2 regions of the Leisingera sp. XS_AS12 genome follow, and region 1 is predicted to be linked to the other one. Evidence: riboswitches for the same ligand, from Rfam matches in the RefSeq annotation. Region 1 holds a riboswitch; the other holds the start of a gene.
The links. Region 1 has a riboswitch for S-adenosylmethionine ahead of metZ (O-succinylhomoserine sulfhydrylase). Riboswitches for the same ligand answer to the same signal wherever they lie in the genome.
Positions count from the first base shown of each region.

Region 2: it holds a riboswitch for S-adenosylmethionine, as region 1 does, so the genes downstream of both, AB9K35_RS16695 (peptidyl-tRNA hydrolase) here and metZ (O-succinylhomoserine sulfhydrylase) in region 1, are expected to answer to the same signal.

Region 1 covers NZ_JBGFGM010000107.1:152,252-167,657, forward strand. Annotated here, with positions in the region: gene AB9K35_RS14770 (enoyl-CoA hydratase family protein) at 1-576, opposite strand, end outside; gene AB9K35_RS14775 (MarR family transcriptional regulator) at 573-1,025, opposite strand; gene AB9K35_RS14780 (SDR family NAD(P)-dependent oxidoreductase) at 1,022-1,747, opposite strand; gene AB9K35_RS14785 (bifunctional salicylyl-CoA 5-hydroxylase/oxidoreductase) at 1,744-4,038, opposite strand; gene ptsP (phosphoenolpyruvate--protein phosphotransferase) at 4,187-6,427, opposite strand; gene AB9K35_RS14795 (aspartate kinase) at 6,729-7,967, opposite strand; gene AB9K35_RS14800 (TrkH family potassium uptake protein) at 8,136-9,584, opposite strand; gene AB9K35_RS14805 (hypothetical protein) at 9,632-10,420, opposite strand; gene folE2 (GTP cyclohydrolase FolE2) at 10,652-11,755, opposite strand; gene metZ (O-succinylhomoserine sulfhydrylase) at 11,884-13,074, opposite strand; SAM riboswitch at 13,134-13,212, opposite strand; gene AB9K35_RS14820 (DUF726 domain-containing protein) at 13,350-14,417, shown strand; gene AB9K35_RS14825 (glutathione S-transferase N-terminal domain-containing protein) at 14,318-15,001, shown strand; gene AB9K35_RS14830 (inner membrane-spanning protein YciB) at 15,132-15,406, opposite strand, start outside.
Region 2 covers NZ_JBGFGM010000111.1:43,978-59,383, reverse strand. Annotated here, with positions in the region: gene AB9K35_RS16740 (hypothetical protein) at 1-158, opposite strand, end outside; gene AB9K35_RS16735 (hypothetical protein) at 303-974, shown strand; gene AB9K35_RS16730 (hypothetical protein) at 1,173-2,189, shown strand; gene AB9K35_RS16725 (hypothetical protein) at 2,501-3,079, opposite strand; gene AB9K35_RS16720 (hypothetical protein) at 3,488-4,132, shown strand; gene AB9K35_RS16715 (ABC transporter permease) at 4,129-4,926, shown strand; gene AB9K35_RS16710 (hypothetical protein) at 4,941-5,402, opposite strand; gene AB9K35_RS16705 (site-specific DNA-methyltransferase) at 5,440-6,165, opposite strand; gene AB9K35_RS16700 (NYN domain-containing protein) at 6,322-6,855, shown strand; SAM-I-IV-variant riboswitch at 6,925-7,048, shown strand; gene AB9K35_RS16695 (peptidyl-tRNA hydrolase) at 7,230-7,706, shown strand; gene AB9K35_RS16690 (hypothetical protein) at 7,696-8,253, shown strand; gene AB9K35_RS16685 (hypothetical protein) at 8,391-8,798, shown strand; gene AB9K35_RS16680 (hypothetical protein) at 8,952-9,644, opposite strand; gene AB9K35_RS16675 (hypothetical protein) at 9,828-10,142, shown strand; gene AB9K35_RS16670 (hypothetical protein) at 10,312-10,569, opposite strand; gene AB9K35_RS16665 (RNA polymerase sigma factor) at 10,593-11,156, opposite strand; gene AB9K35_RS16660 (hypothetical protein) at 11,567-11,833, opposite strand; gene AB9K35_RS16655 (RNA polymerase sigma factor) at 11,830-12,402, opposite strand; gene AB9K35_RS16650 (macro domain-containing protein) at 12,644-13,729, shown strand; gene AB9K35_RS16645 (hypothetical protein) at 13,768-14,877, opposite strand; gene AB9K35_RS16640 (hypothetical protein) at 15,105-15,406, shown strand, end outside.

The sequences.
Region 1 (15,406 bases):
CGCCACCAGTTTGTTGTGGAACCCCCAGGCATGGCCCTCCTCGGCACTCATCGAGCGGCCGGTGTACAGAAGCTCCGCAGCCCGGCCCTGGCCGATGATGCGCGGCAGGATCGCGCAGGCGCCCATGTCGCAGCCCGCCAGCCCCACCCGGGTGAACAGGAACGCGGTCTTGGCCTCGGGCGTGGCAATGCGGATATCCGACGCCATGGCGATGATCGCGCCTGCGCCCACGCAGATGCCGTCAATCGCCGCAATCACCGGCTTGCCGCAGTTCACGATCGCCTTGACCAGATCGCCGGTCATGCGGGTAAAGGCCAGAAGCTCCTTCATGCTCATCTTGGTCAGCGGGCCGATGATGTCATGCACATCCCCGCCCGAGCAGAAATTGCCACCATTGGAGGCAAAGACCACCGCATTGACGCTGTCATCATAATGCAGATCGCGGAACCAGTCGCGCAGCTCAGCATAGCTGTCGAACGTCAGCGGGTTCTTGCGCTCCGGCCGGTTCAGCGAGACGGTGGCGATGCCATCCTCGATCCGGCACAGGAAATGCTCCGGGGTGCGGTCTACCTTCATGCTCTCTCTCCGTTCTCCAGCCGCCGGGCAACCGCGTCCAGGCTCTCGGCAATCGCCTGCGCCTCATCTGCGGTCAGCCCGTCAAAGGCGGCGTTGATCCAGCCTTCATGCGCCTCGGCCTGGCGGGCGAACTCGGCCCGCCCCGCAGGCGTCAGCCGCACCAGGTTGGCGCGGCGGTCCCCTTCGACCTTCTCGCGCTGCACATGGCCATCTTCGACCAGCCGCTCCACGATGCCGGTCACATTGCCGTTGGAGACTTTCAGAACCCCCGACAGCTCACTCATTTTCAAGCCTTTTTCGTGCTGCACCAAGGCTGCCATCACGTCAAAACGCGGCAGCGTGGTGGCGAACTCGCGCCGCAGGTTCTCGCGCACATTGCTCTCGACCGCCTTGGTCGCCTTCAGCACTTTCAGCCACAGCCGCAGCCGATCCTTGGACGTGGTGCTCAAATCTCACCTCCCGACACGCTCATCGCGTGCCCGTTGACCGAGGACGCACCGGGCGAGGCCAGGAACACCGCCGTGGCCGCGACCTCTTCGGGCATGATCAGCCGCTGCATCGGGTTGCCGCCAACCACCATTCTCACCGCCTTCTCCCGCGGGATGTCATGCCGGGCCATCAGCCCGGCGATCGCGCTTTCCGCCATTTCGGTATTGACAAATCCGGGACAGATCGCGTTGCAGGTGATGCCCCGCTTGGCCACCCCCTGCGCGACCGAGCGCACCAGCCCCAGCACCCCGTGTTTCGACGCCGCATAGGCCGGGATCTGCGCCCCGCCCTGCAAGGACGCGGTCGAGGCGATGGCGATCAGCCGCCCGCCTGTCCCCATTCCCGCCCGCAAGGCCTCGCGGAAGGTCAGGAAGGTGCCGGTCATGTTTACCGTCAGCGTGTGCTGCCAATCCGCCAGCTCGACATCCTCGATCCGCCCTGCCACGCCCGTGCCCGCATTGGCCACGACCACGTCGAAAGGATTTTCGAACAGCGCCTTGACCTGCGCCTCGTCAGTCACATCCGCCTCGCGGATCTCCATCTGATGGCCCGCTGCCGCCGCTTCCAGCGGCGCGCGGCGGCGGCCGGTGATGGTGACGTCGCACCCCTCGGCGGCAAAGGCATGAGCGATTGCCCGGCCGATGCCGGTGCCGCCGCCTGTCACTAGAACCCGTCGTGTCATGCCCGGATCACCTCCGCTTCGCGGTCCGCCAGCCGCCAGGCCTGATCGCGCCCGGCGTGATAGGGCAGCGGCCAGTCCCCGTGCCGGTCGCCGATGCGCGCGGCCTCGTGCAGCGTCCAATAGGGGTCGGCCAGATGCGGCCGCCCGACGCAGACCAGATCCGCCCGCCCCGCCATCAGGATCGAGTTGGCGTGGTCCGCCTCATAGATGTTGCCGACCGCCATGGTGGCAATTTCCGCCTCATTGCGGATGCGGTCGGAGAACGGCGTCTGGAACATGCGCCCGTAGACCGGCTGCGCATCAACCGAGGTCTGCCCGGCGGAGACGTCGATGATATCCGCACCGGCGACAGTGAAGGCCTTCGCAATCTCGACTGCTTCCTCCGGGGTCACGCCTTCGTCGCCGACCCAGTCGTTGGCAGAGATCCGCACCGACATCGGCTTGCCCTCTGGCCAGACCGCGCGCATCGCCTGGAACACCTCCAGCGGGTAGCGCAGCCGGTTTTCCAGCGAGCCGCCGTAGGCATCCTGTCGGATGTTGGATTTGGGCGAAATGAAGGACGAGATCAGATAGCCGTGCGCGGCGTGGAGTTCGATCATGTCGAAGCCCGCGCGCTCTGCCATCTGTGCGGCCGCAACAAATTCATCGCGGATCTGGTCCATCTCCGCCCGCGAAATCTCGCGCGGCGCGGGATTGTTGTCCGACCACGGGATCGCCGAGGCCGAAACCGTCTCCCAGTTACCCTCAGGCAGCGGCGCGTCCATTTCCTCCCAGCCCAGCTGGGTCGATCCCTTGCGCCCGGAATGGCCGATCTGGCAGCAGATCCTGGCGCTGGTCTCTCCGTGCACGAAATCCACCAGCCGGGTCCAGGCGGCTTCATGCTCCGGCGCGTAGAGCCCCGGACAGCCCGGCGTGATCCGCCCCTCCGCCGACACGCAGGTCATCTCGGTGTAGACCAGCCCGGCGCCACCCTTGGCGCGCTCGCCATAGTGGATCAGGTGCCAGTCGGTCGGGCAGCCGTCGACGGCCTTGTACTGCGCCATGGGCGAAACCACGATGCGGTTCTTCAGATCCATATCACGCAGTTTAAACGGCGCGAACATCGGCGGCCGCACCGGCGCATCGGCGGGCGCACCTGCCTTGGTCTGGAACCACTTCTCGGCGCTTTGCAGCCAATCCGCATCGCGCAGGCGCAGGTTTTCATGGGAAATCCGCTGCGAGCGGGTCAGCAGCGAATAGTTGAACTGCACCGGATCCATGTCCAGGTAGCGCTCCACCTCCTCGAACCACTCCAGCGAGTTGCGCGCCGCCGACTGCAGCCGCAGCACGTCCAGCCGCCGTTCGTCCTGATAGCGCTCAAAGGCGCGCTCCAGCGTGGGTTCGGTGCTGACCAGCTCCGCCAGGGCAATCGCGCTGTCAAAGGCCAGCCGCGTGCCCGACCCGATCGAGAAATGCGCCGTGGCCGAGGCATCGCCCAGCAGCACCACGTTTTCATGGTACCACTTCTCGCACAGCACCCGCGGGAAGTTGATCCAGACAGCCGCCCCGCGCAGATGCGCCGCGTTAGACATCAGCGCATGGCCGTCCAGATGATCGGCAAAGATCTCCTCGCAGGTGCGGATGATCTCTTCCTTGCTCATCCCCTCGAACCCCCAGTTCTGCCAGGTCTGGGCCGAGCATTCGACGATCACCGTCGCGGTGTCGTCGTCGAACTGGTAGGCATGGATCCACATCCAGCCGTGCTTGGTCTTCTCGAAGATGAAGGTGAAGGCATCGTCGAATTTCTGATGCGTACCCAGCCAGATGAACTTGCAGGGGCGCACGTCGATCTGCGGTTTAAAGTGCTCCGCGAACTCATTGCGAACGCTGGAATTCAGCCCGTCGCAGCCGACCACCAGATCATAGTCTTTCTGATACTCCGACGCGGGCTTGGCGATGGTTTCATACTGCAGGTCCACCCCCAGCTCGCGCGCCCGCTCCTGCAACAGCAGCAGCATCTTCTTGCGCCCGATGCCGGCAAAACCGTGCCCCCCGGAGACCGTGCGCGTGCCGTTGTGCACCACCGCGATGTCATCCCAATAGGCAAAATTCGCGCGGATCGCCTCGGCGCTTTGCGGATCGTTGGCCCGCAGGTTCTCCAGCGCGTCATCCGACAGCACCACACCCCAGCCAAAGGTGTCATCGGCGCGGTTGCGCTCGATCACCGTCACCTCCGCCTCGGGCTGGCGAAGTTTCAATGAGATCGCAAAATACAGCCCCGCAGGACCGCCTCCCAGACAGGCGACTTTCATGCGCATCCCTCCCGCTCAGCCTTAAACCGTTTCCCAGAGGATAGGCCGCTGCGGAAATAAATTTCAAGCCTAAAGTTTTAGGTTTGAAATATGCGCGCACGGGGCTGCCACGGCTGCCTGAAAAGCAGCCGCGCACAAGGGTCATTGCTTAAAGCTCGCGCAGGTACTGCATCACCGCAGGACGCACGGATTGCTCTCCGCGCTGACGGGCTTCGGCGATGATCTTGCGGATCTTCTCCAGGTCGACCCGCAGCAACAGCGATTTTACCGGCCCGATCGACGCCGGGCGCATCGACAGCGTGCGGATACCCATGGCCGCCAGGCAGACGGCTTCGACCGGGCGTCCCGCATCCTCGCCGCAGAAGCTCAGCGGGGTTCCCGAAATCGCGCAGCGTTCGACGATCTGTTCGATGAAGCTCAGAAAGCTGACGTTCAGCGTGTCATACCGTTTGCGCACCCGCTCGTTCTCGCGGTCGGCCGCAAAGAAGAACTGTTTGAGGTCATTGCCGCCAATCGACAGGAAGCTCACCTCGTCAAAGAACTTTTGCGGCGCATAGGCCAGCGACGGGGTTTCCAGCATCGCGCCCACCTTCAGCTCCGAAGGCAGCGCATGGCCGAGAATCCGCTCGCGCTCGATGGTCTTGTCGACCTCGGCCTTGGCGGCACGGTATTCCTCGAACTGGGCCACGAAGGGGAACATGATCGACAGCGGCCGCCCCTCGGCCGCGCGAAACAGCGCCTGCAGCTGCATCCGCATCACGCCGGGCTTGTCCAGCCCGACCCGGATCGCCCGCCAGCCCAACGCCGGGTTCGGCTCATCCGTTGGCTTCATGTAGGGCAGCACCTTGTCCGACCCGATGTCGAGTGTCCGGAACACCACCGGCTTGCCATGCGCCGCATCCAGGACCCGCTTGTACAGGGCCACCAGCTCCGAACGCTTCGGCATCTGGTTGCGCACCAGGAATTGCAACTCGGTGCGGAACAGCCCCACGCCCTCGGCGCCGGAGCCCTCGAGCGACGGCAGGTCCGCCATCAGACCGGCGTTCATCACCATGTTGATATGCTGACCATCGGTGGTGATCGCCGGGGTGTTGCGGATCGAGGCGTAACGCTCCTGCGCCTTGGTGTGCATCGCGATCTTGTCGCGAAACGCCCCCACCACCGTGTCATCCGGACGCAGATGCACCACGCCCTGATCGCCGTCGACCATGATGTGGTCGCCATTCAGCGCCTCGGTGGTGATCCGCTTGGCGTTGACCACCAGCGGGATCGCCAGCGCCCGCGCCACGATCGCCGCGTGGGAGCCGACAGACCCCTCCTCCAGCACGATCCCACGCAGGGACCGACCGTATTCCAACAGGTCGCCGGGGCCGATGTTGCGGGCAATCAGGATCGGGTTTTCCGGCAGCTCGGCACCAGTATCCGCGCCCTGCCCGGTCAGGATCCGCAGCAGGCGGTTGGACAGGTCATCAAGGTCGCTCAACCGCTCCCGCAGGTAGGCATCCTGCACCTGCGCCATTCTCGACCGCGCCTGCGACTGTTCCTTTTCCACCGCGGCCTCGGCGCTGAGCCCGCGGGCGATGTCCTCTTCCATGCGCCGCATCCAACCCTTGGAGTTGGCAAACATCCGATAGGCCTCAAGCACTTGCAGCTGTTCCTTGTCGCCGTTGCGCGACACCTCCAGCATCTTGTCGACCCCGACGCGCAGTTCTTCGACGGCCTCGTTGAGCCGCTCCAGCTCGCGCTTGGGATCGTCGGCAATCGGGTTGGTCACGATGACGCGCGGCTCATGCAGCCAGACATGGCCCTCGGCCGCTCCCTCCTGCGCCGAGGTGCCGTGAATCAGGACCGCCTGCTGGTGCAAGGGCGACAACGCCGCGCCCTCACCGACAAAGGCGCCCAGCTCGGTCATCTCGGCGATGACCATCGCCACCACCTCCAGCGCATAGACCGCGTCGGACGAAAACTCCCGCGCCTCCTTCGACTGCACGACCAGCACGCCCAGCATTTCGCCCAGCCGCTGGATCGGCACGCCAAGGAACGAGGAATACCGCTCCTCACCGGTTTCCGGCATGTAGCGAAAGCCTTTGGCGTTGGGCGCATCCGGCGTGTTCACCACCTTGCCGTATTTGGCCACGCGCCCCACCAGCCCTTCGCCGATGCGCATGCGGGTCTGGTGGACGGATTCGGCCAGCAGACCCTCGGTCGCGCAGAGCTCCAGCGTTTCCTCATCGCGAAACAGGTAGACCGAGCAGACCTCGGTGCCCATGCTGTCGGCAATCAGATGGGTTATCTTGTCAAGCCGCGCCTGCCCGGCATCATCGCCGGCCATCGCCTCACGCAGACGCACCAGAAGTTTCCGGCTTTCGGATTCCATCGTATCAGCCATTCTCACCCTTTCTCGGGCCCACCCTTTTCCCGGGCATAATCCCTGCGCGTCGGCGCATCATCACCTCCTCAGGAGCGGACAGGTTTACAGCCACGCAGCCCAAAGACGTGCGCCAGCGCACTCTCCTCCCCCCTCTTCTCCCACCCTGACGGGAAAAGTCCAAGCGTTTTTATCCCTTTGCCCGCTAACATCACGGTCCGCCGGAAAAATGGGCACGCGGCAGGGCAAGCGCCCCTTGAAACGGCAAAGGCGCCCCCAGGACGCCTTTGCTTTGTACGAAAAATCGTTTGCGTGCCGAAACTTAGGCAGCCTTGTCCAGCTCGAACGCATCATGCAGCGCCTGGACGGCCAGCTCCATGTACTTGCGGTCGATCAGCACCGAAATCTTGATCTCGGAGGTGGTGATGACCTTGATGTTGATGCCTTCGTCCGACAGCACCTTGAACATCTTGGCCGCGACACCGGATTGCGAGCGCATGCCGATGCCCACCACCGACACCTTGGCGACATCCTTGTCGGCCAGCAGCTCGGCATAGTTCAGCTCGCCCTTTTCCTTGATCGCCAGCAGCGCTTGCTCAGCGCGCGCCACCTGGTCGGTGGGGCAGGAGAAGGTCATGTCGGTGCGGCCCTCTTCGGAGATGTCCTGCACGATCATGTCAACGTTCACACCCGCGTCGGACAGCGTGGTGAAGATGGTTGCCGCGATGCCGGGACGGTCCGCCACCGACTGCACGGTCAGCTTGGCTTCGTCACGGGAATAGGCCACACCGGCCACAACATTGGATTCCATGATTTCCTCCTCGTCGCAGACCAGGGTTCCGGCCTCGTCGGACTGTTCCTCAAAGCTCGACAGCACGCGCAATTTCACCTTGTAGCGCATTGCCAGTTCAACCGAGCGGGTTTGCAGCACCTTGGCCCCCAGCGAGGCCAGCTCCAGCATCTCTTCAAAGGCGATCTTGTCCAGCTTGCGCGCCTTGTCGCAAATCCGCGGGTCGGTGGTGTAGACCCCGTCCACATCGGTGTAGATGTCACAGCGCTCCGCGTCAAAAGCCGCCGCGAACGCCACGGCCGTGGTGTCGGAACCGCCGCGCCCCAAGGTGGTGATGCGCCCTTCGGGGCTGATGCCCTGAAAGCCCGCAACCACCGCCACCTTCATGCCCTCGGCAAACTTGGCGTTGATGTTCTCCGGCGGGATCTCCTCGATCCGGGCCTGGCTGTGGGCGGAGTTGGTCTTGAGCGGCACCTGCCAGCCCTGCCAGCTGCGCGCCGGGATATCCATCTCCTGCAGCGTCAGCGCCATCAGGCCGGCGGTGACATTCTCGCCCGAGGACACCACGGCGTCATATTCGCGGGCGTCATACAGCGGCGAGGTCTCGTCGACCCAGCCCACCAGCTCGTTGGTCTTGCCGGACATGGCAGAGACGATGACGATCACGTCATAGCCCTTGGCCACCTCGACGCCGACGCGTTTGGCGGCACGTCGAATTCGGTCCAGGTTGGCGACGGATGTGCCGCCGAATTTCATCACAAGTACGGGCATGCGGAACGGGTCTCCCTGCGCTTGCGGGTTTCGATCCCGAGCCTCATATGCGACCCCCCGCCCAAGGGCAAGAGCGGGCAGCCCCCGAGGGCAAGGAAGCTGCGCGCAACAGCGCGTTTTGCACCGCGGCAAACCGCCACAACGGCAGCCTTGCGCAATTTCCGCAAATCAGCTGCGCCAGAAGCGCACCGTCAGCATCGCGTAGACCGCCATCAGCTCCAGCCGCCCGATCAGCATCGCCGCGATCAGGAGCCACTTGGCCGGATCGTTCAGGGTCGAGAAATTTCCGGCAGGCCCGATGGTGTCACCGAGGCCCGGTCCGATATTGGCCACGGCCGTCGCCGCGCCGGATACGGAGGTCACGAAATCCAGCCCCGTCAGCGCCAGCCCCCAGGCGACCAGCCCTACCGTGACGACGAAGAACATGAAAAACGAGATCACCGAACTCAGCACCTCGGCGTCCACCACCCGCCCGTCATACCGGGTCGGGAACACCCCATGCGGCGAGCGGATGCGCTGGATCTGCGCCCGGATCGAGGCAAACAGCAGCTGGTAGCGGAAGATCTTCACCGAACAGGCGGTCGAGCCCGCGCAGCCACCGATCAGCCCGATGAAGAAGAACACCATGATCAGGAAATTGCCCCACTGCATGTAGTCCACGCTGGCATATCCCGTCCCCGAGATGATCGAGGTAATGTTGAACAGCGCCTCGCGGAACGCCTGTTCCGGATGGTGCGGAAACACGGTGAGCAGCACGCCGGTGGTCACCACCACCAGGATCGCGATGGTTGCCATGAACACGCGGATCTGGCTGTCGCGCAACAGCGGCTGCCCATGGCCGTTGATCAGCTGCACATAGCGCACAAAGGGCAGCGCCGCCGCGATCATGAAAAAGGAGGCCGCATATTCCGCCGGGCCCGAAAACGTGCCGAAGGAGGCATCGTAATTCGAAAACCCGCCCGTCGACATCGTGGTCAGCGCATGCACCAGCGCGTCGAAGGCGCTCATCCCCAGCACCATGTAAACCAGCACGCAGGCCATCGTCAGCGACACGTAGATCAGCGAGATCTGCTTGGCGATCGCCTGCGCACGCGGCAGGATCTTCCCCATCGTGTCAAAGGCTTCGGAGCGGAAAATCTGCATGCCGCCGACCCGCAGCTCGGGCAGGAAGACCATCGCCACGACGATGATGCCGATACCGCCCAGCCATTGCAGGATGCCCCGCCACAGCAGCAGGCCGCGCGGCAGCCCATCAAGCCCGGAGATCACCGTGGATCCGGTGGTGGTCAGCCCCGACATCGCCTCGAAGAAGGCGTCAACGAACCGCAGATCGGTCGCGCCCAGCATCAGCGGGATCGCCCCGAACAAGGGCAGCGCCACCCAGACCGTCGTGGTCAACAAGAAGGTCTGGCGGATGCTCAGTCCCTCGCGCACGCCATTGGCGCAGCTCAGCGACAGCAGCCCCCCCACCAGGATGGTGAAGATGGCGCTCTCCAGGAACACATGCCATTCCCCGCGGCCGTCCATCAGATCGACCAGCAGCGGGAACAGCATCATGGCTCCCAAAATTACGACCAACAGGCCAATGACATACCCGACCGGGCGGAAATCCAACATGCGGCGAAGCGTTGGCCTCCCACGCGCTAAGTGTCAAGACTGCGGCGTTATTTGCCGCTGCCCCCCTTGTCGTCAGACTCGCCGGATCGTGTGGCGCGGCCCGTGCTCTGCGGCATTTGCGGCGGCTTGGCCGGTTGGCGCGGACGCTTCGCAGCGGTCGCCGACTCGCCACCTTCGCTGTGGCCACCCGTGCGACGCGAGGGCGGAAAGGTTGCCGGTCCCGTAGCCTTCGCCTCGGACGTCGTCGCCGATGCGCGCGGGGTCGTCACCGGTGCCTTGGCTGCTGGCTCTGACTTGCCAGACGGCGGCGTCGACGCCGCGGGTTTTGCCGCGTCTTTGGGTGTGACCGCAGGCGCCTGTTCCGCGGCGGCGGTGGCGGGTTTGCTGCTGGTCGGGCGAGCGGGTGCCTTGCGCCGAGCGGGCTTTGCCGTGGTGGACTCGCTGGTCGCGGACGTGCCGGTCGCGGTTTTGGTGGTTGCGGTTTTATTGGTCGCAGTTTTGGAGGACGCAGTTTTGCGGGGCGCGCGCTTTACTTCAGCGGCCTTGGCTGTCTCGGCCTTCGGCCGGTCCGACGGCTCCACGCTGGTCTCGGCGGCGCGGCCAGCCTCGGTCGGCGTCGGGGCCGTCGTCTCCTCTTGCGGCGCGGCAGCCGGGCCACCTTGCAGCAACCGCTGCTGCGCCGCCATCAGGCTCTGCGCCACGCGCAGCTGATGAAACGGTGCCTGTACCGCCAGTTCCGTGGCCTGCCGCCACAGTTTCAACTGGAAACCCGCCGCGGTACCGGCCCATTCATGCGCTCGCATCGCCATCCCGGCCATCTGGTGAAAACCTGTCATCTGATACTCCTCGCTTGCGGCGTCAGCTGAAGAACCGGCCCCTCAGGCATCCGGTCCACCAGCCCGGCTGGGCGCACAGGCGCCCTCCCCCAAAGGTCGTTTCAGGGGATTCGCTCACAAGGCTAACATGATATTCTGCACGGCAGCATAAAAAATGCGGCAGCGCAGCATTGGACGTGGCAGTGTCCTGCCTACGCCCTGATAATCACCGCAAGGGCCGACCGCCGACGGTCAGCCCTTGTGGATCAGGCTGGCAAACAACCGCGGGTCCATGCTGGTTGCCTTGAACAGTGCGCCCTGCGTCAGGACGCTGACGGCGTCATGGCTGTGCAAGCTTTCCTGGTGGCTGGCAATGACCCGGAAATCGCCGATCCGCGCATCGCCCTGCAGGGCCTCGCAGAACAGCCGCGCGGCATCCTCGACAAAGATCGGGTTGGCGGCGTTCAACTCTGCAAAGGCCTGCTCGTCCTCGCGCTTGACCATCACCTGCGTCTCGGTGGGCACCGCCTGGCGGCACAGCTCGATGAGATCCTCGAACCACAGGCAGCCCGCGTCCGGCTCGACCTGCACCGAGATCCGCGCAACAGAGCGCTGAGAATGCGGCGTTGCCAGCTGCCCGCGGGCCTGTCGGGCATGCTCAGACAGTTCCAGCGAACAGGGGCACGTCGAGGAATAGACGTAGTCGAGGTGAATGATCTTTTCGCGCACGCCGTCATGGTCCACCAGCTCCAGCGCGAAATCGTAATACTGATACCCGCTGAGCCCCGACCGCAGGCTCTGCACCTTGACCGGGAAGGAAAACCGCATCTGCAACCGCGCATCCGGGCTGTCGAGATCGCTCAGGTAGTCGTCCAACGCCGCTGCCATCACCTCGAAGCTGAAGGTGCGCTCGGCGTGCTTGTAAAAACTGCGCATGATCCGGGACATGTTGATGCCCTTCTTGCTGGCGTCCAGAGACACTGTGCCGGTCACGCTGGTTTCGAGCATCAGATCGCCATTGTCGCGGGTGTGGAACCGGATCGGCAGGCGAAAGTTGGAAATGCCAACGTGCTGGATCTGCTCCTGCGCGCCACGGATCAGGCTGGTTGGCCCGTTCTGCAGATCCGGCAAGGACGCGCGATAGATGTCGTCCGCGTTGAAATCCTCAGGATAGTGCCGCGACAGATCCGGGTAGTTGGCCGTCGCGCGCTCGGGCAGCAGCCGGGCCACCGCCGGATCCAGCTGGGCGATCTCGGTTTCGGTCGCGGTCCCGGCCCAGGCGCGCAGCACGTCCAGCGCGGCGGCGGCGGCCTCACGATCCGGGGTTTGTGCGTTGTCGCGGGTGTGAATGTTCATCGGCGCGTTTCCCTACTCTGGCAGGCGCCCGGCGGCGCCTGCAGACAATGCAATTATACCTTTACGCCGCAAAACTCAAAACGGATCAGTCAAATGCGGCAAAACCTGCGCCTGAACGGACGTTCGGCTCACCCCTGCGCCGCCTCAAGCGCCTGCGTGAGGTCGGCAATCAGGTCGGCTGCATCCTCCAGCCCGACCGACAGGCGCACCAGCCCCGGCGTGATCCCCAGTTCGGCCTTCAGCTCATCGCTGAGCCGCTGGTGGGTGGTGGTCGCGGGATGGGTGGCGATGGATTTCGCATCGCCAAGGTTGTTGGAGATCACCGGGATCGTCATCGCGTTCAGAAAGCGGAAGGCCGCCTCCTTGCCGCCCTTCAGATCCAGCGACAGCACTGTGCCGCCCTTGCCGCCCAGCTGGGTCTGCACCAGCGCGTTTTGCGCATGGCCCGGCAGCCCCGGATAGATCGTGCGCGCCAGGGCCGGATGCCCCTCCAACGCCTCGGCAATCTTCAGCGCGCTGTCGGCCTGGGCGTTCACCCGCAGGGAGATCGTCTCCAGCCCCTTCAGCAGCACCCAGGCGTTGAACGGGCTCAGCGAGCCGCCGGTGTGCTTCATGTAGGGTTCCAGCGTGCCGCGGATGAAGTCCTTGGTGCCCAGCACCACGCCGCCCAGCACCCGGCCCTGGCCGTCGATATGCTTGGTCGCGGAATAGACCACCACATCGGCGCCCTGTTCGATCGCGCGCGAGAACACCGGGGTCGAGAACACGTTGTCGACGATCACCAGTGCGCCCACGGCATGGGCGATCTCGGCCACCGCGGCGATGTCGATCACTTCCAGCGTCGGGTTCGACATCGATTCAAAGAACACCGCCTTGGTGTCGGGCCGCACCGCCGCACGCCACTGCTCCAGATCGGTGCCATCGACGAAGGTCACCTCGACACCATACCGCGCCAGGATATTTTCCAGGATATACAGGCAGGACCCGAACAGCGCCCGGGCCGAGACCACGTGATCCCCCGCCTTCAGTACCGAGGTCAGCGCGCCATTGACCGCCGCCATGCCCGAGGCCGTGGCAAAGGCGTCCTCCGCCCCCTCAAGCGCCGCGATGCGCTTTTCGAACATGTCGACGGTCGGGTTGCCGTAGCGGGCATAGATGAACTCGTCCGGGCCGGTTTCGACAAACCGCGCCTCGGCCTGTTCGGCGTTGTCGTAGACAAAGCCCTGCGTCAGGAAGATCGCCTCGCTCACCTCGTTGTACTGGCTGCGGCGACTACCGCCATGGACCAGCTTGGTGCGGGTGTTCCAGTTGTCGCTCATCTTCTGTCTCCTCGCGCCCGCGGCGCATAAAAAACCCCCGTTCGGCCAAGCGAAAGGGGGTCCTTCACGTCCTGACCTCTTTAGCGGGTATGTTTTACGTGGCCCGCAATCCGGTAACAAATCGCCACGATAGATGGCCCGCATGTACGCGCGCAGGCGCAACCAGTCAAGCTGTAGCAGCTGCGCCGTGCGTCATACGACCGTTACCGGATCGTCACCTGCCGGTCACGCCCCGGGGTTAGGGTTCGGCAAAATTCAGGAGCCGGGAGCCGAAGATGGCCTTGATCCGCATAAATGCCCGCGGGCAGACAGCCGAGCTGCACGGCTCTCCCGCACCGCTCGAGAGCCTGCTGCAGCGCGCCACAGCGGGTGACGGGCCGGTGATCGTGATGATTCACGGCTACAACTATCGCCCCGGCGGCCGCAGCAACTGCCCCCACCGCCACCTGCTCTCGCTCGAGCCTGCGCATCTGCCTTGGCGCGCACCCTCCTGGCCGCGCCAGCTGGGCTTCGGGCTCGGCCATGCCGACGAAGGCCTTGGCATTGCCTTTGGCTGGAACGCCTGCGGTACCCTGCGACAGGCCCAGGCCAGCGCGGCCCGCGCCGGGCAGGCCCTGGCACAGGTCTGCGCCCTGCTGCACCGGCAGGATCCGCGGCGGCCGGTGCATGTGATCGGGCATTCGCTGGGGATCGAGGTCGCCCTGGAAATGCTGCACCATCTGCCGCAGGGCGCCATCGGCCGCATCATCTCGCTGTTCGGGGCCAGCTTTCAAAGCCGCACCGCAACCGCCCTAGACACGCCCGCCGGGCGCTCGGCCGAGTTCATCAACATCACCAGCCGCGAGAACGACCCGTTCGATTTTCTGTTCGAACGGCTGACCCGGCTGCCGACGCGTGGCGACCACGCCATCGGCCATGGTCTCAATGCGGCCAATGCCGTCACGCTGCCGCTGGACGACGCGGACACGCTGAGCCATCTGCGCACGCTGGGCTATGCCATCGCCCAGCCACAACATCGGATCTGCCACTGGTCGTCCTTCACGCGCCCCGGCACGCTGCGGTTTACCGCCACCTGCTGCGCCAACCACAGGAGACGCCCCTGCAACGCCTGCGCCCGGCCTGCCCGCCGCGCTCGGCACGCCGCTGGTCACGGCTGTTTGCGCTGCGCCCCTTCGCCGCCCCCTTGCCCGCCTGGCACCAGCTGTGATCCTCTAGGCGCACGGCAACGAGCAGGAGCGCCCAGATGCAGTCAGCCATTCAACTCTACTACTGGCCCACCCCCAACGGCTGGAAGATCTCCATCGCGCTGGAGGAAATGGGCCTGCCCTATGACACCACGCTGATCGATATCGCCAAGGGCGACCAGTTCGCCCCCGCGTTCCTGGCGCTGTCGCCCAACAACAAGATGCCCGCGATCACCGACCCGGACGGCCCCGGCGGCCGCCCGGTGTCACTGTTCGAAAGCGGCGCGATCCTGATGTATCTCGCCCGCAAGACCGGGCGTTTCTACGGCAGCGACGACCGCACGCGGCTGGCGGTGGAGCAATGGCTGATGTGGCAGATGGGCGGGCTCGGGCCGATGGCGGGCCAGGCGCATCATTTCCTGAAATACGCGCCCGAGCCGCTGCCCTATGCCCAGGACCGCTACCGGGACGAGGTGGCGCGGCTGTACGGCGTGCTGGACCGGCAATTGGCGGACAACGAATATGTCGTCGGGCCGGACATCACCATTGCCGACATGGCAATCTGGCCCTGGGCCTCTTTGTGGGAAGGCCAGCAGCAGACCCTCGACGACAAGCCGAACATGGCCCGCTGGCTGGAGCAGATGTGGTCCCGCCCCGGTGTCATCGCCGGGCGGGCGCTGCATGCCGATCTGCGCGGCGACCGCTCCGACACCAGGGCGCAGCAGGTGCTGTTCGGCAAGTGACCGATTAGGGTCATCGCCCCCCGCCTGCGGCACGCGCTGGCGCAGCCCGCCGCAGGCGGGCTGCCACGCCCAAGGCCTGTGGCCTCATCCCCGATGAGGCCAGGGCGCGGGAGCGCTCCCCTGTTGCGGGTTACTCCGCCGGACCGGTGTTTTCCTCGTCCTCGTCCGGCCCGTATTTCTGAAACAGCGGCCCCTGGAACATGAAGAAGCCGAACATCGCAATCGGCAGACCGAAGGTCTTGAAATAGACCCAGGCCTCTTCGCTCTGGAAGCGCCAGATCAGCTCATTCGCCACCGCCAGCGCAAAGAAGAAGGCGCAGAGGCGGCGGGTCAGGATCATCCAGCCTTCCTGCTCCAGCGGCATCACCTCTTCCATCACCACCTTCAGCCAGCTTTGGCCGCGCA
Region 2 (15,406 bases), on a different contig from region 1:
GGCAGGGTTTCATGGAAGTCTTGGCCCGTCTGTGCCGCCTCACCAGCTGCTCGATCGACTGTCGCAGCAATGGATTGGAGATCACTTTCCTCCAGGTTAAGCAGGACGCCAGAGGAGACGCCAAAAGCCGGAGAATGAACAATGAATTCGCATAGCATTGGGTTTTCACCCCTGGTCAGGGTGAGGCTTTGCAGGTTTGAAAGGGCTTCTGACTTCAGCTGAATCAGGTTTGATGACATGATAATCCCCGGCGTTGTTCAATTTCCGAAGCTACGGGGTGTGTGCGAAAAAACAAAAGCATCATGGCGCTGGCATCGTCGGGAAGCATGAATTCGCGAGAAAGGCGCGGATTGAAGCTTTGCGATTGGAGATCGGGGATCTTTGCTTTATGGGGCGCTCATAGAGAATTCTCAGGAGTTGGCATGAGCCAGATTCCCGCCAAACAATCCCGCGCTGTCGCAACAAGCCTGCGTACAGCGGCAGTGGAGAACAAGGTCCGCTCGCAGGACGTTCAGCGCATTGCTCAAAAGCACCGGATACAGGCCGGGGATGTCATTGGCATTGCCAGGGAGATCCTGATTGATGTCGAGGCTGCGAGGCCAGTGCGGTCAGAGAGCCATCCAGGTCGTGTTGCTGGGAAGGCGGAGGCGGGGCAAGGCAAGCCGCCCGTTTCCGCCTTGGTCAGAGATCAGATCCTGAAGGGCGGGATCTACCGGACATTGCTGCCGCTTGGAATTGCTGAAGACCCGGACAAAGTTCAGGTGCTCACGACCTATGGCCAATTCCGCCGCGAGCGTCAGGCCATTAAGGATTGGGTCAGCGCGCTGGAGCGGGAGAACGAAGAGCTGCGCCGGCAGACGGCCCGCCTGAAGGCGGAGCTGGAGGGGCAGGATGCGGGTCCGGCCGCTCTGGATGACGCCGAAATTGCCCGACGGGATCCTCATTCCTTCTTTCGCGATCCCAGAGATCAGTAGCGTCCTGCTTGCCGCAATCAGGAGGGCAGATGTCATCGATCCATTGCTGTGCCGCGACCTGATGTCCAGGTCGCCGCCCCTCGCCATGTGTCTGCGAAAATAGATAATCCGGTTGCAGATTACCGGAAGCACGCGTAGCCTGCCAGAAGTTCACGGCTAAGCCGTGCGTATCGAAACCTTCCAAGAGGAATGGATCCCATGCGCTTGTCTGCAGATCAAACCGTTGTGCTTGTTTGCGAGAAGAAATCTCAGCTTATGAACATGCACAAAGCATTCATTGCCGAATTCCCCGACGTCACCTTTCATGGAATTACCACCCACTCGATGGGGCCGCATACCTTCGGCATGAAGCTTTCGCGCAAAATGCCCATGTCCGGTTTGCCCGCGATTGCGGAGCCGGTCTGGGATGTGACCAATCAGCCGGTCTATCTCGGGTGCGATCTTCAAGAAGATACGGACGCACGGGCGCTGCTGCGCAGCGCAGACGTCATCATTTGCGCAACGGATACGGATAGCTCCGGAGCGCACGCTTTCCGGAATCTTACCCGGCACTACCTTCAGGACCCCGATGATTTACTGCATTTTCCGCGGCTTCATTTGATGTCTGAGGCGACCGATGAAATCCGGGCGGCGTTCCATGAGGGGAGGACAACTGCCGATGCGGAATTTACAGCTCTGCTCGCTGCTGCTGATGCCAAGAAATTCTTCGATAGCTGCTGGGCGGCCAATGCTATCCCGATCTTCTCGCCTCTGATGCGCCAGGCGGGCGCGCCGCAGGGGAAACTGTGGATGTCCAAATACTCTCTTCAGCTGCTCTTTGGGCTGAAAGACGCAGGACCAATTACAGAATCCGAGATCCTGAGGATGATGCATCACTGGAAGGGGACTGGAAAATATGACGCGGATCCGTGGCACGCTCAATTTGCAGGTGCGGCTACACGAGCAGCTATCATCCTGAACCTCAAAGATATCGGTTTCCTTGAGGAAGAGCTGGAGGTCGAGAGTGGCTGGTCCAAGCCAAAGAAGCTGCGGATCTCCGCGTCAGGATTAGGGTTCCTGGAGCTTATCCATCCGCGGTGCCGTGACGCAGATCTGCCGTTCAGGCTGGCCGACTGGGGCCGGAATTGGCCGAGGAGCCGCCCCCAGATCGAAACCTACATCAAGACATTCTTCGGCCGCCAGCTCCGATACAGTTCCGGGCAGCGCACCTCCTAACAAGAAAAGAAGAAAAGAAGATGAGTCCCGGCAGGGCCTCCTTGGTCTCGGCCTGTGGCCGGGATCAGATCAAAGAAAAAATGAAAAGAAAAAACAAAACATTCATAACGGCTATCACCAATCGCCCGGGAAGCCCCTTCCTTCAGGTGGGGGAGGGGCGGGGCCGCCTTATGGCGCCAGCAGCGGAACCTCATGCCGACGGCAAAAACTCCGAGCTCCTGTGGGAGCGGGCACCACGGGCGTTCCCGGTCAGGGAGGAGCCGCTGCGACCCGCCATCTTCAGCGAGTTGGTCATCTTTTGAGATCTGGGCTCAAAAGGAGTTCGAGCGATCTTGCTTCTCGAGTTCTATGCATTTCTCAAGAGAGCGTCCGATGTAGAGCACACTGACCCGCCCCTTTTCCAAGCCGGTCGCTGATGTTTGTAGGCGGATTGCTTCAAAGGGGCTTTCTTCGCCTGGCAGGAAAAGCGCATTCAAGTAGCGCTCTTTCTTCATCAGGCCGATCATCCAGTCTTCTGGGGCCGTCCAGACCGAGCCTTTCATGAGGTCATCCGATACTCCGGGCTCACCATATTTCAGGGAAAGTTGCTCTTTGATGGCTTCGAACTGCGCACGTAGTGACGCTCCAAACCTATTCGTGGAAATTTCTTTGCCGCTAGCCATGATGCTGCAATAACCCAATTCATCATGATATCGCAGTATGTAGCCCGTCATGTCCGGGTGGCTGTGCGGGAGCGTGGCGCAATAGTGATTGAGCCCCTCGACATGCTTGCACCCCAGCGACTGTGGGGTGTCAGCTTGAAGGTCTATACCAAAAGGATCTGCCGTCACGTGCGAGCCAATGGCAAATGCCAAAGTGAGCCCGCTCAGACATGTCATCAACTTCCCCATTTCTTTGCCCTCCAAAATTCTTCTACCAATGGCACAAATCTAATTTTGTTCGACCCTATGGTGAGCACTCAGGGAGATACAACCCGGGTAGCGGTATCTCATCGGAATTCTTGCAGGGCAATTCGAGGCCGATCGGCGTCTGAAGCAGCTATTGGTCGCTGGGACCAGCTGAAGGAGATGTAAAATCCGGAAAACTCGGAGCTGATGAGCTAAGCCGATCGACGAGGAGGGCAAAACGGGCATTGATGCGCCCAACGGATCCATGGGGGCTTGCATGGATCGGCCCTTTTTGTGGACCTGACGGGCCCGTTGTCCACATCCTTGATGCGGGCGCGGGCCGCGGCGCGTTGCTGGCTTAGATTTTTCGCAATACCGTTTGGGGAGTACCTCCAAGAAGAGATTGCGAAAATGAAAAACTATATTGTCACGCTGAGCTGCGTTGCGGCTCTTGCGCTCTCCGCATGTGCGAAAAATGAACAGGCGAAAGCGTCAGCCAGCTCCATGCCGTCCGGAACCTACCATGCGGATGTCCAGCCTGAGGCGCCGGAAGTGCGCCAGTCGGCATCGGCGAAACCTGTAGAGGGTGCCAGGGTTGAGCACCGGCTCGACAGGGTGCGCCTGGGATTTGGCGACTATGCGGACTCGGCAACCACCGCCTATGGCTTGTGGACCAACGTGGCAGAAGAGGCGAACCCGATTTTCGCCCCCTTCGGCGATGCGGTCCCGCTCCTTGCCCTCCCGGCGAAGTATGGCATTAAGAAGCTGATCGTGTCTGGCGGTACAACTCCAGCCCGCGCCAACGTGACTGTTGAGGCGCTCGGCACTCTGGCTGCTTGCGCCAATATCGCGACTGTTTCGGGTGCCGCTGCCCCTCCGGCCTTGGTTTTGGGCGTCATTTGCGGCGCGATCTACAACAACACGATGCAGAAAAACTACGAAGCGGAAACCGGTCGCACCCTCGATGGATTGCCGGTTGAGCCCGCCCTGCCGACCCTTCCTGTGGCGCGCTACGGTTATGCGAAAAATAAGCGAATCTCGGCTGAGGATAGATGAGCCTGTCCGGAGTTTGTCTGGGGGCGGTCAGCGCAGCTGGCCGTCTCCACAATGCCACCGCGGCAGAAGTTGCGCGTGGGCATGATCACCTACTGCTGAGCATCGCTGCAAACGTTGCCCAGACCCTCATCCTGGTCGGGGTCTTCTACCTCTTCTCGATCCTCACCGGGTTTGGCACCGCGATGGTCCGGGGTGATCTGTTGATCTACCTCATCACGGGCGTCTGCATGTTCAATCTGCACATCCGTGCCATGGGGGCTGTCTTGTCTGGCGGGCGGATAGGAGCGCAGAATGATGCGGCTCACCCGGGGCTCGCGGCATCCGCATTGGCTTGCCTCTATGTCCAGGCGTATTCGATCGCCATCGTGGCAGGGGCGTATCACGTGTTCATCAAAAGCTTCAGCATCGATGATGCGGCAGGTCTGGCAATCGCCTTCATCCTCTGCTGGCTGTCAGGCGTCGGCGCCGGGCTCATATTCCTGTCCGCAAAGGGTGTCTTCCCACGGCTGTCCGCCCTGGCGGCCCAGGCATACAGCCGGTTCAACATGATCGGATCCGGCCAGATGTTCGTTGCCAACATGCTGCCAGCGCATGTGCTGGTCTATTTCAAATGGAATCCCCTGTTCCACCTGATTGACCAGGCGCGGGGCTTTGCTTTTCTGAACTATTCACCCTGGTTCTCAAATATGTGGTACCCCGCTGCCGCGACCGGGGTCCTGCTTGTCGTTGGGCTGCTGGCAAGAAACAGCAGCGCAGGGCAGGGGGCGGCATCAGCCGGTCCGGGCAAGCCCTGAGCCCTGGCTGGCAGTCAGATCAGGATGATCGCCAGCACGACGCAGAGTAGAAGAATGCCGCGAGCAAGGAACGTGACGCGGCTTTGGAGCCGTCGGATTTCCTCATCCTTCGCGATGCTCTCCTGCAGGATCCGCTCTTCTCTCTGCCGCAGCCCCTCCCGTACCTTTTCGAGATCCGGATGAGCCCCCACACAGTGGCTCATCAAGCATTCATGTGCCACGGGATTAAATTCGCGGTGCAGCTTTAGGGAGGCGATCGCGAGGAGGCTGGCGGCCAGGCCGCGCAGATCGGATGGCGCAAAGCCCCCGCTGGAGGCTTTGCGCAGCCGGTTCTCAATATCGGCCATCGACCGCTCGGCGCGGTAGGCCGCATCCTGCTGCAGGGCGTCCATCTTCGGATCGCCGCTGGGGTGGTCCAGAATGCCATCGACCCAATAGGAGCCGAACGGGCCTGGTTGCGGGCTTCTTTCAGTCATGAGGGGTTGCTTTTCACAAATATCGTCCAGGAAGAGATCACTCGGCCGGCACTTCCAGGCCCTGGCAGATTGCGGCCCACTCCGCGTGCAGCCGCTCGCAGGATTTCTCGAACCAGACAGGATTGAGCTCGATCCCCACCGCCCGCCGCTCGGCGCGCATTGCGGCAACCAGGGTAGATGCGGAGCCTGCAAATGGGTCGAGCACAAGTTCGCCCTGGTTTGAGGAGTTTCGAATATAGTGGTCCAACAGGCGTAACGGTTTCTGGGTCCTGTGAAACCGGTTCTTGGGCCGCGGGCAGGCGAAGTCCTGTGTCGATCCCGGCATGTTGATCGTCGCCGCACGCCCCTTCCAGAGGTACAGGGTGAACTCTAGGTTCTTCATGTACCACCTGTTTCTGGTTGGGGCGCCTTTGTTCCAGGTCAGAAGGTTGTGCAGCTTCCAGCCCGCGCTAATGAAGGCGGCATGGGCATCGAAGACGTTCTTGTCATTGGCCATGATGTACGCGTCGCAGTGATCACGGCAGGCTGCGAAGATCGGCGCCGCCATCTCTTCCCAGGGCACGACTTCCATGAGCGTGCCGGAATTGTCGTATTGGTCGGACGCAAAGATGCCAGACATGACTTGCGCGTTCTTGCCGCCCCTTGTCAGCTTGTAGGGCGGGTCGGTCACAACGAGATCCGCCTTTTCCGGCAAGTTCCGGAGAACTTCCCGCGCATCGCCGAGGTAAAGCGTGCAGGGGCCTATGGTTTCAAAGGTAAGCATCGGATCTCCGGCCGCTTGTGCTGTTGTCCACATGATAGGCGCCCGTATGTGCGAAAAACAGAATTAAGGCATTCACCATCAACGGTTTTCCACATAGATTTCCTGGAGGGGCTGATCCCCAAAAAGACGAACCAAAAAATGAAAAAGGTCCCCAGGATGTTTTACAAAGATGATCGCATTGCTTTGCTGATTGACGGTGTGAACCTGCACGGCGCCGCGAAGGCGCTCGGCTTCGAGATCAATTACAAGCTGCTGCGGGAGGAGTTCATGCGCCGCGGCAAGATGCTGCGGGCGAGCTACTACACCTGTGTGAGCGAGCAGGACGACTTCCTGCCCCTGAAGCCCCTGACCGACTGGCTGCAGTATAATGGCTTCAACGTGGTGACGAAGACGTTCCGGGAATACACCGATCCCCTTGGCCGCAAGAAGAAAAAGGGCTCCATCGCGGTCGAGATCGCCACTGATGCGATGATGGTCGCACCGCATGTGGATCATGTCGTGCTGTTCTCCGGCGACGGCGATTTCCGCGCCTTGGTCAGCGCCCTGCAGGCGCAGGGCTGCCGCGTAACCGTTGTGTCGACCACAAGATCCGAGCCGCCGATGGTATCTGATGATCTGCGCCGCCAGGCGGACAACTTCATCGAGCTGTCGGATCTTGCCGATTTGATCGCCCGCAAACGCGACGACTGAGGTCGCGGCAAAAAGTGCGAAAAAAGTGCGATAGAAGGATTGACGCGCTGCGGCCGTTTGCATAATCTGATCCTGCATCACGAGGGGGCACGCTCCCCGCCAACCTGCCAGGCCCGGTAAGGTGGTTCCTCGAAAGAGACGATGCGGGCAAGATGGCCGCAGCCCCCTACGGCCGCCAATCCAAGGGTCACATTGAGAGGCATCAGCCTCGCACCGGAATTCTTGCTTGGGCGCAAGCCTCGGCACTTTGGACTAAGTCGCGGGAACAGCAGGGCGCCCTAACGTCCACGCCAGGCGGGTTCGACTCCCGTTAGTCTACCAATTCGCCCCTGAGGGGGCATGTGAGAGGAAAGACGATGAAGCGCATCCAGTAGATCCCTGCTGAGAAAGTTGCCCCGGACGAGACACTGCGTCTCTATGCGGTCCTGCGCGGCGACCTGATCATGTCGGAAGGCAAGTCCAACGCTCAAGCGGGTCATGCCTATGTCGATACGCTTCTCTCTTCCTTGTCTCACGGCAATACCGAACTGCGTGCAAACGCCGAGGGCTATGCCAGCCTGCGGCCGGGCACGAAAGTCTGTCTCGATGGCGGCTCTGAGGACCGTCTCGAGCTGCTCGCCAGCAAGCTTGACGCGGCTGGCATCCCCTATGTCCGTATCATCGATCAAGATCACATCGAGCCGCCGCATTTTGATGGCAGCCCGGTCCTGACCGCGATCGGCGCCGGACCCTTTACCCGCAGAGATACGCCCAAGTGCCTTCGCCGTCTGCCGATGTGGACGGGCGGGGCCCGTGGGGCTGCGCAATCCTTTGACCATCGGAAAACCAAGGAGAAATTTGATGAACAGTGATGTCAAAACGAAAGCCAACAGCAAGTACGAACTTCAGAAGCTGTTGAATCATGCTGGTTGCATCTCGGTCGGGCAGCTCGCCGGCATGGCGCACGCTTGCGCTGATGAGATCCCGCGCCGGGAGGCGAGCAACTTCATGGCTTCGCTTGGTGTCACCGGGTGGGGCGGATACCGGGGGCTGCGCCGCGAGCTGCGCGTGATGCTGCGGGAAACCGGACGCCTGCTTCATCATCTGAAGCTCGCCTTCCGCCAGGGGCAGAAGGTCAATGGCGGCTGCGGCGACCCGGCAACTGCGAGGCTGATCGACCACCACCGTTTGCGGTTCAATGCTCTGCTTGGTGTGCTCGCCTATGCGCGAGCGTGGGCGGCAGATGCGCGCCCGGCCGGCAGCCAGGCCGAGGCCCTTCTGCAGCAGCTGGCCAGAGCGGTTCGGGATGTGCGCGACATGAAAGACGGCCGCCTGCCAGCGTCCAAGCTTCAGCTGGAAGCGGCTGAGGCGCGTCTCGATCAGCTCGTTGATGCCGCCATTGTCCGGGCTGAGGTGTGAGACGGGCGAGTTTGCTGACTGCCCGGTCTGCAAAACCTGAAGGCGCGACCCCTGATAGCGCCCTGCGTTAACCGGGCTCTCCGGTTAGCGAAAATCAGAAACATGTACAGATAACCCAATCTCAGAGGATGAGACCCATGACCACTGAAAAGAAAACCCTGATGATCCAGCCGATCGCAGACGATGCGACCTGTGCTGATGTTGCCCGCCGCCTTTGCGCCAGCATGAATGACGGCCGCGGCCTGCTTCTGGCGTGGGGGCATCTGAACGAGGCGCCGGAGGTCTTCTTCGGGGAGACGCTTTCCCTGAGTAGCAAGGAGGCGTACCTGGCTTTCCGCGCGCTGCTGAAAGAGCACATCCGTTTCTTTGCGGCAGAGCAGCGCGAGTTGGCGAAGGCCATGCGGATGCCGGGCGGGAACGAGTTCGCGCAGGTGCGGCGCGACACCTACAAACGGACGATTACGATGCTCATCGAGATCAGGCGCGCTGGAAAGGTCTGGTCCGCGGGGCAGGCTGCGGCGCGGCGGAATGCAGAGGCCGCGTGAGGTCGTGCTGCCGAGCGTCTTTTCCCTTCAGTCGGCATGAGACCGGCTGAAGGGTGCGCCTATTCGGCCGCTGGCCGAGATCGGGCAGCCTGCGATCGGCCGTCCATTGCAATCCAGCATATCCAAGGGCGTATAGACCACGAATGAGAGGCCTCAGGAAATCTTCATAAGAACGAAGGAATGCTCCGACCAGGCGCGCCCGGCCAGGAAGCAAGCTTCCACTCCGCTCCTTTTGGCAATCTCCTCGAGAACCGGTTCCTCCGGGATTATCCCGTCGATGAGCTCTCTGCGGATTCCTTCCGCGCAGGGGCCGATGAGGTACTTGATATGCGGGAAGATTGTGTCCCAGTCCGCCGGGTCCTCTTTCTGAAGGCGCCCGCGGTGGACCAAGGCCATCTTGAGCCGTTCCGCAAATCGATCCGCCGCCAGCAGCTCCGGATCGCAGCCGCAACCGGACATGTCCCGCATGGCGCGGGCCGCCTCGAGAGCTCTTCGAACCCTGCCGCCGGCATCTCGACCGCGCTTTGGCTTTCCGTAGATCACATAGCCAGAAAAGGGGAGATCATCCCGATCGCAATGCAGTGCCCGGCAGATCAGGTCCGCCTCATCAGTGGAGGGGCGTGCCGCACCCGAAATCCAGTCTTTGACCAGGCTCTCAGGTACTATCATGGCAATCATTTCGCTTACCGCGCGCGCCAGCCCCTCGACGACTTGCCCGTATTCGCGGCCAAACCGATCGGCCCCAAGGGCGAGAATGCGCTCGCCGAAAGGGCTTGTTACCTGCCCGTAGGCTGGACCACGGTCCTCGTATTCCAAGAGGCTCAGGAAGCCTTCATCATCCCGCATCACAACCCTCCGGCAGGAGCTACCCTGAAGATTTCCTATTCGGCCTTCGTCCGGGTGGCAAGGTTGGGAGGGTCCTAGGACATCTCCGAATTTTCTAGGTGTTTTCAGACCGTTTTGCGAAAAAACAAACTATGAAATACCCGAGCCGGGCTGCTCGGCCTATTTTAGTTCATGGAGAGAAAGATGAAGACCGAAAAACCGAATTGGGACCGCATGGGTAAAGGTCCAATGATGTGGGTGCTCGGCCCGGCCAGCGAGATTTCAGAAGGATTGTTCCGCCACGGACCGGTGGAAAGCACTCGAGACATCCTCCATTTGGCCAATGAGGGTGATATTTTGGTCGGGCGGATGCAGGACACCAAGGAAGTGGCCGCCATGTATCTCGCTTTCGATAACCATTTCACTCGTTTGCACGACGGCATGTCTGGCCGACTCTACGAGGCACTGAGCGCTGCCCTGGAGCCCACTGAGATTTCCCTTTCGCCGGGTTCGGCATAGGCAGGGGCGAATGCCGCGCAAGAGATCCTCCTGTGTCTAGCAGGCCCTCCATCTGCAAAGTTGGGGGGAATGCACTTCGGGCATCTGCAGTGTCTTGCTGTTTCGAACCCATTTGCACAGAAACGTAGCCATTTCTGCCTGTTCGTGAAGAGATGTCAGGTGATCGCAGCTATGCAGATATTGCCCAGGGGAGCTCGTCATCGCAGCCATCTATCCGGGCCTCGATTTTGGAGAAAACGTCGGGCGGCTCCGGACCTTCTTCACCAGACCCATGTTCGATCAGCGCGTCGATAGCCTCAACCCATTTGCTGTAGCGTTTTGACTTCTCTGGGCAGCTTTTGATTTCATCGTAGACCCTTTTTCTGTCCAGGTCTTCACTTACACCGAGCACACACTCTGCAATTTGAATGTCGGTCTCGATGTCCACAAGTTCACCTCACGTCTTGACCCTCACCTGCGGAGGGTATCGCGAAGCACTTCAAGCGCTTCACGGATCTTCGATTTAACCTGGGCTTCTGTGAACCCGGTCACACTTGAAATCTCCGCATACTCCAGCGCACGCGTGTACGCCAAGCACATAATTTCACGATATTCCTGCCCCATTGCGTCGATGCAAGACGAGACCTCCTTGACGAATTCACGCTCAGCGGGTTTTCGCTCCGCACCTTCTTCGTTTCGGAGAGTTTCCGCCAATGCGCGATGTTGCGCTCCCCGCGCAACTGTGCGGAGGCTCTTGTCCTCGCGCAGGCGATTCACGGCGCGCGTCCGGGCCATGGTATTGAGCATTGTGCGCGCATCATGCTCTTCAGGATCGAAGAGGTGTGCAGCCTGCCAAACGCGCAAGTAGGTATCCTCGAGTACATCCCTGCTTGCTTGAGGGTCGCGGAGAATGGTCAGGATCCGGCCGTAGAGCTCCGGGCTGGTCAGCCTGTAGAGTTCGCGCAAGGCGCTTCGCGAACCCTGGCCGGTTTCGGCAAGTAGCTTACTGATCGATGGCTCTGCCGGCTGGCTCATGGTTTGCTCCAATCAAAATGTTGGCCCTCATAAACCCTCATCTCGTTGTTTCCCCCCTATATTTGGGGGGATTAGGGTGATCAAGAAAATCACATAGAATTGATGTTGCAAGCCTAAAAGGCCTGCCCGCGCCGGATTCAGCCGAGAGGGATTCGTCATTCTCCGCTGGTGAAGCGGGAATAGAGGGGGGAGCGCTGGTGGCATCTCTACAGAAACGTAATGATTTCGCTACGTTCGCGTGGACTTGGACGTGTCAGCCGACTGTCAAGACGCGAGCCCCGGTTGTCAGCGAAGGGGCGCCGGTGCTCTTCATTGGGATAGGCATGCAGCCGCCGGTAGCATAAAGCATCCCGTGTTTTCTCTACGGGAACGCAAGAAGAGAGTGCGCCTGGCGTAGAGATATGCGGTCTTCAAGATTTCTGTTCTGTATCAATTGGGGGCTCTTTGAAATCCCCGGCATCTATTCGTTCTTCTATTCTTCTGAGCACATCTTCAGGATCAGGAACATCTTCCAAGTGTGTGGGCTCGATTGGGAAAGCCGCATCCAGGATCTCCGCGCATCTCAAATAGAAGTCGCGGTACTTCGGCTCCTTGACGATGTCATTGAGGAGCTGCGCCCGCTCGTCCGGATTGTCCAGTCCGAGCAGGCTCTCGATGATCTTGATATCAGAGATCATTCCTGGTCACCCTCAATACCGTTACGCACTTCAATGATCGCGCGCCTGATCCAAGTCTTCAAGGTATTGACCGGAATACCTAGCGTCTCGGATATTTCCGGATAGGTGAGCCCCTGGACATAGCTCATCTCCAGGACTTGCCTATACTGGGGGCGCAGCGACTGCACATGTTTGGAAATTTCAGCATCGCGCTGGACGTTGATCATCGATAACTCAACGTCGGTACCCTGGTCGATGATGTCTTTCTCAAATTCAATGGGTTGTTGCAGGGTAGACGCACGGAATGCCGCCGACCGGATCCGGTTGATCGTGAGCTTGCGGGCCAGGGCGGAAATCCAGGTAATTGCACGGCCGCGCGAGCGGTCGAAGTTGGATGCATTCTTCCAAATGCGGACGTAGGTCTCCTGGAGGAGCTCTTCCGCTTCAGATTGATCGCCGATCAGCCTCAGAATTCGGGAGAACACGAACCGCCGGGTCCGATCATAAAGCTCCCGGAAATCCTTGCGGTTCCCGCGGGCGACCCCCTCGAGAAGGGGGGCGAGCGTATCATCCTTTCGGCTCGGCGACATATGAAGCTCCCGCGGTTTCGATCATGCCATATCGGCGAGCGCTTCAGACAACCATTCAACCGGAGGATCAAGGAGCGCGAGTTAAATTGCATTTTAGGCGTAACATTTCAGCAACCCTCGAAATTTAGTTAAAATTGTTTGGAACCAAACCTCTGCAGCTTGTGTGCCCGCACGTCTGATCCCGGGAGATGTGGCGGTTTTCATGCGAAAAACGGAGAATGGGGCCTGAAAGGAACACTTCATGCTCATCTGCACACCAAACCTGAAAATCCAAAATTCGCAAAGAGACGTCCTGGTCAACACGGTGAACACAGTCGGGGTGATGGGGAAGGGGCTTGCGCTCGACATGAAGAAGGCTTTCCCGAAAATAATGGCCCCCTACAAGCAGGCCTGCTCGGACACCCGTTTGCAGCCGGGAACCTTCCAGCTGATCAAGGTGAACGACAGGCAGACGGTGCTGAACCTCGCCACAAAGCAGCACTGGCGCGCGGCCTCACGCTATGACTGGATCGGCTCCGGGCTCGTCTACATGAACCGTCTGCTGGCCGACAGCGATCGCGGGTACCGGTCCGTGGCCATGTCGATGCCTGGCTGCGGGAATGGCGGTCTGGACGCGCGGCGTGTTCAGCAGATGATGCGCATCTACCTGCACCGCGCCATTGAGGCGGGTGTGGAGATCGAGGTGTCGCATGAGCAGATGGATGGCTTTCACGATCCGGTCTTCTTTGCCGGGGTCGGCTCCCGAAAGACTCCCGCGGGGGTTCAGAAGCTGATGAGCGAGATTGGCGCCCTCATGACCGAGGATGGCGCACGCCTTCGGTCCGGCGGGGCGGTGGGTGCGGACAGCGCCTTCTGGAATGGGGCCCGGGAAGTCGACGCCGGCGGAATGGAGATCTTCCTGCCCAAAGTGAAGGCGCATATCCCGGATGGCATTGTGAAGAGCAGCCCGGTCTTCGAGCGTCTGGCCCGGAACTTCCACGCCTTCCCGGAAGCATTGACCCCGGATCCCAACAACCCCAATGACAAGCGGCACTACACGTTGAAGCTCATGTCCCGGAACGGCAACCAGATCTTCGGCAAGGATTTCCAGATACCGACGAACGTGGTGATCTGCTGGACGCCAGGCGGGAAAGCGGGCGGCGGCACCGGTCAGGCCATCCGGCTCGCCAACTCAACGGGCATCCCAGTGATCGACCTCGGCAGGCCGGAGCTTTCCGGGATCTCGGCGATCGAAGTGCGGGATATGGCCCGCGAGCTTATTTCGGCCTTCCGGATCAGCCGCGGGATCAAGGAGCTAGAAGTCAGCAGCGATCTCGCTCCCGCCTGAATAGCCCCTGTCCGGCAGCTGCAGGGCAGATGGGCCCTTCAGCTGCCCTGCAGGGCGAGCGCCAGCTCGGCACTTTCCAGGACATATTGGCCGATTCCGGGACGCCAGATCAGACCCTTGTCGCGCAGCGCTTCCAGGGCTTTCTGGATGCCGCCCTTGCTTGCGGGATTTTCGGGTGTTCCCAGACGTTCGCGCGAGGGTTCGGAAAATGGGGCGAAGTCGATCCCTTGCTCTGCCATCAGCTTCAGGATGCCCTGCTGAAGCGGGGACAGGGATGCGATCTCGGAGAGGAGCTGCGCCTTGGCCGCGGCAATCCGGGCGTCGACCAGCCGCTCCAGCGCCGCCTCCCCGAAATCAACGTCGAGGAACAGGTCGCGCAGGCAGGCATTCAGACGCTCCGGCCGCCGCCCAAGCTTGTCAAAGGCAGCTTCGATTACTGATGCATCCAGCCTGGCAGTCTCGGAGAGCCGGCTGTTCAGATGATCGGTAATGGCTTGGGTGTATTCCGGACCCAGGGGCGGGAAATCCCGGATTGAGGCGCCGAAGAAGGGCGCCTGGTGATCATGGACCAGGGCGGAGAGCTTGTCCCGGTGAGAGCCGGTCATGATCAGGTAGAGGTGGCCAGGCATCCGGGATTGGTTGATCGCATCGCGAGCCGCTTTCAGCGCATACATCGCATTGCGCCCCTCGTCTGAAACCAGGCTGTGCTGAGCTTCGTCGATAATCACCGCGACATCCTGGCCGGTCGCTTCCACCAGAAGGGAGAGTGCATCCGGGATTGTGCCCTCCCATGTCCCGGAGGATTTCAGATCAACCCGGAAGCCCAGAGCGCCGATGGCGCTGAAAGGAGTCTTGCGCCGGATTTTGGCGATCAGACCGTCGTGCTCCTCCAGCGCGCGGGCGATCCTGGCGGTAATCAGCTTTCCGGGGTCGGTGCCCTTGTCCGCCCAAAGGTCGACATAAAGCGGCAGCATGCCCCGGTCTTCAAGGAGCGGCAGCAGATCCCGGCGCAGGAAGGTGCTTTTCCCGGTTCGCCGCGGCGCGGCCAGAAATACCCCGGAAATCTCACCGAAGAGGGGGTCCGGGTTGAGGAGCGCCGCGATGCCCTCCGCTACCGCAGGGCGGGGAACGAACAGTGTTTCAGCCATGAGTGCTCCTTGGTACTCTTATGAGGAGTACCGTACTCCTTTCAGGAATACTTTGGAATACCTCTTCCGGTTTCATAGCACGACCTATAGGGTCCTGGCTCGCCAAGACCGGAGTTTTCCATATGATAAATCGAGATATTTTGCGCCAGGGAGGGGATGCTCTTCGGGCGCGCGCAGAAGCTCTGCCACAGGCCCGGTTCGGGCCCATAGTGTCCCGGGACTTTACGATGCGGGAATTGGAGGCCGGGCTTGGCAGAGGGGCGATCCAAAAGTGGCTTCGAAGTTCGGAACATGTCGAGGTCTACGGGCGCGCCATCTACAGGATCTCGGCGGCCACCCAGGCCGGGGCGGATGCCTTGCTAGCCGAATTCGGGCGGGTGCAACCAAATGCGAGCTACAGCCTGCCGCGACTGATTCCAGAGCATCAAGGGCGCACGATCTACGTCGGAAGCTCGATGAAGATCGCGGACCGGCTCAGGGAGCACCTGCAGCGGGCCAGTAACGCGACCTATGCGCTGCACCTGCGCCG